DNA from 2 places in the Gilliamella sp. BG1 genome. Region 1 is predicted to be linked to the other one. Evidence: riboswitches for the same ligand, from Rfam matches in the RefSeq annotation. Region 1 holds a riboswitch; the other holds the start of a gene.
What was found. A riboswitch is a leader RNA that binds a small molecule or an ion and turns the genes downstream of it on or off. The one in region 1 is predicted to bind thiamine pyrophosphate.
Positions count from the first base shown of each region.

Region 2: another riboswitch for thiamine pyrophosphate. It lies ahead of thiB (thiamine ABC transporter substrate binding subunit); the one in region 1 lies ahead of thiM (hydroxyethylthiazole kinase).

Region 1 is NZ_JBIDFG010000014.1:12,997-16,426, reverse strand. Features, by position in the region: gene trpS (tryptophan--tRNA ligase) at 1-458, shown strand, start outside; gene trkA (Trk system potassium transporter TrkA) at 567-1,928, shown strand; TPP riboswitch at 1,966-2,067, shown strand; gene thiM (hydroxyethylthiazole kinase) at 2,132-2,917, shown strand; gene thiE (thiamine phosphate synthase) at 2,930-3,430, shown strand, end outside.
Region 2 is NZ_JBIDFG010000013.1:16,254-19,683, reverse strand. Features, by position in the region: gene ACGH80_RS08325 (hypothetical protein) at 1-165, shown strand, start outside; gene ACGH80_RS08320 (hypothetical protein) at 662-1,597, shown strand; TPP riboswitch at 1,822-1,930, shown strand; gene thiB (thiamine ABC transporter substrate binding subunit) at 1,971-2,966, shown strand; gene thiP (thiamine/thiamine pyrophosphate ABC transporter permease) at 2,981-3,430, shown strand, end outside.

The DNA of each region.
Region 1 (3,430 bases):
CGAAAGTGGGTGCTCGCGTCATGTCACTACAAGAGCCCACTAAAAAAATGTCTAAATCAGACGAAAATCGCAATAACGTAATTGGTTTACTCGAAAATCCAAAAGATATCGAGAAAAAAATAAAACGTGCAATGACCGATTCAGATGAGCCACCTGTGGTACGTTACGATCTAAAAAATAAAGCTGGTGTTTCAAACCTACTTGACATTTTAACTGGCGTGACAGGTAAGCCTATCAGCGAACTTGAAAAAGAGTTCGAAGGCAAAATGTATGGCCACCTTAAAACCGAAGTAGCAACACAAGTCATTGATATGCTAACTACACTTCAAGCGAAGTATCATCAGTATCGAGATGATGAAAGTTATCTAATTTCAATAATGCAGGAAGGGGCAGAAAAAGCACGCTCAAAAGCCGAACCAACTTTGAAAAAAGTTTATGATGCAATCGGTTTTGTATAATTGAAAAATTAATAACTGATTGTTACTAAAAATAAAACAGTATGCAATGGCTTTAATATACAAGGAAAATGGGTAACACTTAAAGCCATTTAAATATACAGGTTAGTTATGAAGATTATTATTCTTGGTGCAGGACAAACAGGTAGTGCGCTTGCTGAATATCTTGTTACTGAAAAACAAAATGATGTCACGGTGATTGATGAAAATTATGATAAATTACAATCACTACAAGAACGTTTTGATTTACAGGTGATTTGCGGAAAATCATCATACCCACAAGTTTTAGAAAGTGCTGGTGCTGAATCAGCTGATATGCTTGTTGCTGTAACTAACTCTGATGAAGTCAACATGATGGCCTGCCAAATTGGGCATGTCATGTTCAATATTCCACAAAAAGTTGCACGCATTAGATCACCTGAATACAATAACGAAAACTACCCTCTTTTCAACAAAGATTGTATAAATATAAATCACATTATTGCTCCAGAAAATCTTATCACCAACCATATTAGTCAATTAGTACAATATCCTGGTTCGCTACAATTTGCATCTTTTTACGACAATCGTGTCTGTTTAGTTGCCGTCACCGCTTATTATGGTGGTGCTTTAGTAGGTAGTGAGTTATCAGAACTTAAAGAACATTTACCGCATGTTGAAGCTCGAGTAGTAGCTATTTACCGTAAAAACCGTTTTATCCGACCGCTTGGTTCAACACTTATAGAAGCGGGCGATATGGTCTACTTTATAACTCCCCCCGTTAATATCAAAGCGGTGACCAGTGAGTTACAAAGGTTAGAAAAACCATATAAACGAATAATTATCAGTGGCGGTGGTGGTGTCGCTGTCGCTCTAGCAAAACGTTTAGAAAATAACTATCAAGTCAAATTAATTGAGCGAAATGCCGAACGAGCAGAATTAATTGCCGAGCAACTTGTTAATACAACAGTATTACATGGGGAATCATCGGATCAAGAATTGCTCTCACAAGAACAAGTTGAACTTACTGATCTATTTATCGCTGTTACCAGTGATGATGAATCCAACATCATGTCCTCCATGTTAGCCAAAAGAATGGGAGCGAAAAAAGTAATTGTATTAATTCAACGCCAAGCCTACCTTGAACTAATTAATGATAGTGTGATTGATATTGCGATTTCCCCACAACACGCCACAATATCTGAGCTATTAAGCCATGTTAGACAAACTGGGGTTGTTAAAGTTGTTTCATTAAGACAAGGAGAATCCGAAATTGTCGAAATTATTGCCAATGGTAATGGTGAAACATCAAGACTGGTTGGCAAAAATATTAATGGCCTAAAACTCCCATCGGGTGCAACCATTGGAGCTGTAGTGCGTGGAGAAGATGTTATTATCGTTAATACTGATTTAACCATAGAAGACAATGATCATCTAATCATCTTCTTACCAGATAGAAAAGCAATTACTGATATTGAAAGATTATTACAATAGCTTGTTAAAAACAGATAATCAGTTCATAATAAAAAATCAATTTGACTCGGGGTGTTTTTTGTCTAAACAAAAAACTGAGATTTCACCCGTTGAACCTGATCTGGATTATACCAGCGTAGGGAAGTCTAAGCCATAAAAGCCTTAAATTGGCAAATTCTTCCCGACATTTATAGAATTAATAAATCAGTAAGAAAGGAAGAAATATGTCAGTAGCCAAATCATTCCAAATTACCCAAACCGCTCCTTTTATCAATCATATAAAACAACACCGCCCACTAGTGCATTGCATTACTAATGATGTAGTCCAAAACTTTACCGCCAATGTACTACTTGCTATTGGTGCATCTCCAGCAATGGTGATTGCAGAACAAGAAGTTGCTGAATTTGTCAGTATTGCCGATAGCTTACTGATTAATATTGGCACTATTCACAGCAACACAGCCCAAAGTATGCTATTAGCGGCCGCCAAGGCACAGCAAACACAAACCCCATGGGTACTCGATCCTATTGCTGTAGGAGCAGCACTTAATTATCGAACTGAAATTGCACATCAATTATTATCATTTAATCCCGCAGTAATACGAGGTAATGCTTCAGAAATATTAGCACTAAATGGTCAAAAATCTTTCTCAAAAGGACCCGACGGTCAAGACACAACTCAATCAGCTTTAAACGCTGCCCAAGAGCTTGCGCAAAAATATCAAACTATTGTCGCAATGACGGGCGATGTTGACTACATAACTAACGGAAACAGCACATATAGTATAACTGGAGGTGATATTGCTTTAACAAAAGTAACAGGTACAGGATGTTCATTATCTGCAATGGTAGCGGCTTTCATAGCTAATTCTCCTGACCCATTATCAGCCACTGCCTGTGCATGTTTTATGATGAAAAAAGCTGGTGAACTAGCTAATAAACAACAAGGATTAGGAACTTTCTCGATATCACTATTAGATCAACTCTCAACATTTAACCCATCGCTTTAATAAGGAAATCAAATGAAAAAACGACTGGATTTAACCCTCTATTTAGTCCTTGATCCATTATTATGCGGTGGCATTAATGGCATGGTAAACACCACAAAGATTGCTGTTTCAAATGGTGTGACTGCAATACAGTTAAGATCTGAACATGAATTTAGCGGTAAAGATTGGTACTACGCTGCCTTAGCATTGAAAGAAGCATTAAACGACACCTCTGTTCCACTATTTATAAATGACCATGTAGATATTGCTTTAGCGGTTGATGCCGATGGTGTCCATATTGGGCAAAGTGATTTGCCTGTTGATGTAGCTCGACAACTTATCGGCAAAGATAAATGGTTAGGCCTTTCGGTAACTAACCAACAACAACTTGAAGCAGTTCCTTGGCAGCAGGTTAATTATATTGGCATAGGGCCTATCTTCCCAACCATAACCAAAAAAAATACAACGGTAGCAATAGGAACAGAACAATTAACTGAATTAGTCAAACTAAAACAGTGCCCAGCTGTTGCCATT
Region 2 (3,430 bases), on a different contig from region 1:
AAACATGATTATATCTACTCTGGCAATGTGCCATCAAATTTACATAATTACAGTAAAGGAACATTGCAAACCAAAGATAGCTTGCTTCGAGCGGCAAAAGAACAGCAATTAACAGAATTAAAAGTATATATTGAAGATATGGTTCGGGATTTATCATATCTATAATTACTATAAATGTCATAACTAAAATTTAACTAAATAAAGACTACTTACTCATTGGTGCTCATTTTTATAAATGAGTGTCCAATGAGTAAATTGAATGTTTTTATTTATTTGCGGAGTTGATTTAATTCGTCCAGTATAAAGAAGTACGGGCTAGATTAGAGCATATCTAGTCAAAAATTAAAAATGTGTTTGTTTGGGGCAGCGTTGGTTAGTAAACACTGTTTTCGGCTAAATGAAACTTGAATCCTTGTTGATGCATGATTTCTCGCAATGTTTATAGTATTAATTACTGTAAACAACACTAGAAATTCCTACAATTAAAAAGTTGCTATATCAGTACTAAATTTCATCTAAAATAAAACGACGTTTGGTTTATCAGAACATCAACTCCATACTTTTTCAATTCAATTATTGAAGTGATAACTAAAATAGTTGTTTTATCAAATTCATGATAAAATATGGTTTCTTTTAAAAACTTTACAAAAAAATTAATACGATGAAAAAAATAAAATATTCTTTGTTGCTAGTTTGCAGCATAACATTGGTCGGTTGTTTTGGTTCAGATACCACTTCGTCTAGCTCTGTTGATCGTATGATTGATAATCCAACACCAAATGAAATAAAAGTGATTATTGATGGAAATGAATTAACCATTCCAGCAAAATCAAGTGTGAATTATACATTTGAATACGGTAAGCATACACTGTCTTACGGTAATCAATCATTAAATTTTATAGCTAAACCTTCAACAACTAATAGTTCAGGATTAATTAATCCTACTCAAAGTAATTATTATTTATTAACAACTTTCTATACAACTTCAAATGTGAGTGATGAAACTTACGATAAGTTGATAGCTAAATATTTAAATTCAGTTCCAGTAATTATTAAAGGTGAACAGCAAGAGCTTGAACTACCAGTTAAAGTTATTAATGATGTTTTTATTGAGCGTCAAAAAGATTTTTGGGATTATTCAGTAGATGAACCTTATCCAGATGAAGTAACTTTACGAGGGAAAGGGCAATTTCAATCTCGAAAAATCAAATTATTCCGAGAAGATGGCTTTATTGAAGCTTTAAAAGCAGAAGGGCTTAATGAAAAAGTTGATTTTATAAATGAACATCCTAAATTTTCTGAGCTTAAAAAATATACTATACCAAATATTCAGCTAGATGCTATTACTTGTAAGAAAGGTCGCGAATTTGTTGAAACGCAGTTAAATGATTGGAATAAGCTTTTTACTCTGACAGGTAAAGATTTGGCCTTGTTATACAAACAGTTAACATCGTCTGAAACTTTTCACACGAAACATGCCATTATAACAGAATGTACGAAAGCAGGAGATTCAAATCAAAGCTATCAGTTCGCTACAAGAGAACTTGAGGGGGCATTCGATGAAACTAATCAACTTAATTTTTTTATTACTCAATAAACTAATTCAAATAAAGGTAAACGTTTAACCAAATCGGTAATAGTTACATCTTCTTTATAATATAAGCGCCATATCTTTCGTCAGTGATAAGGCGTTAGTTTTGTTTTCATGTATATTCTTTATAGCCATTTTTTAAAGCTTCATAAATAAAGTGAGTTGTTCCTACATTAAATTTTTATCACTTCTGATGTTTACAATCTTCATACTAACCTCTAAACTAATTGATGTTCTCAACGGGGTGCCCCAAAGGGCTGAGAATGTTAGATAGGATAACATAACCCGCCGAACCTGAACTGGATCATGCCAGCGGAGGGATTTGAGTTATTGCACTTGCTCAAACCTTTTGTCTTTTATTTGCTATTTTGGAGGCAAAATGTTTTGTAAAAAATTGTTATTATCTTTGGTATTTTCGATACCTTTTATTGTAAATGCTGCCAACGTAAAACCAACCTTAACTGTTTATAGTTATAATTCCTTTATTTCAGAATGGGGACCAGGAAAAGCAATTGAGAAAGGGTTTGAAGCACAGTGTAACTGTGAACTTGAGATTGTTACATTAGGCGATGGAGTAGCGGTTTTAAATCGAATGCGACTTGAAGGTGATAGAACTAATGCCGATGTAATTTTAGGATTAGATAACAATCTTTTAGAACAGGCAAAACAAGCCAAAATAGTTATACCTCATCAAATCAATAAACCAGATAATTTAAATACCAACTGGTGGGATAGTGATTTTATGCCTTATGATTTTGGTTATTTCGCTTTTATTTATGATCAACAAAAAATCAGTAATCCACCACACAGCATGCATGAGTTAGTAGATAATAAAGTCAACTGGAAAATTATCTATCAAGACCCAAGAACTAGCACTCCTGGGTTAGGTTTATTATTTTGGGTGAAAAATATATATGGTGATGATGCCGCATCTGCATGGCAGAAAATAGCAAAAGATACTGTGACAGTGACTAAAGGTTGGGGTGAAGCTTATGGCCTATTTTTAAAAGGCGAAGCTGATTTTGTGCTTAGTTATAGCACTTCGCCAGTTGCACATATTATGAATGATAATGATCATCGTTATGCTGCTGCTATTTTTGACGAAGGGCATTATCGCCAAGTCGAAGTTGCGGGTATTACTAAGTATAGTCAGCATCCCGAATTGGCACGTGCTTTTTTACAATATTTATTAACGCCTGATGTACAACGTCAATTTGCTGAAAAAAATTTCATGTATCCGATTATTAATATAACGTTGCCTGAAGCTTTTCAGCAAATTAAACCAGTCAATAAAGCACTCGAGTTTGATGCTAAGCAAGTTAAAAATAATCAAAAGAGCTGGGTGCGTGAATGGAAATCCACCATTAGTAAATAGTTTTATTCAGTATAATGTTGAAATTAAGAACGTTAATCCCCGGCATTAGTGCTGCAAGCTTGATTTTAGTTGTATTAGGTTCAGCACTATTTGCGCTTTGTTTAGTTGCTTTTGAGTCTAATAATTTAACTGTCTATTTTGATAGTTATTTATTACATGTTATTTGGATAACAATATTTCAAGCAACGTTATCAACGTTGCTATCTGTGTTATTGGCAATATTGATGGCTAAAGCCCTATCGATAGTCAATTTTTGGGGTAAAAATCTATTGCTACGCATTATGCCTATCACCTTTATATTTCCTACGTTGGTTGTGGTAACGGGGTTATTATCTGTTTATGGGCAACATGGTTTATTAGCGTCGTTTTGTCATTATTTAGGTTTGCCTTTTGTGATATCCATTTATGGTTTAAAAGGTATTTTATTGGCACATATATTTCTTAATTTCCCTTATGCTTGTTGC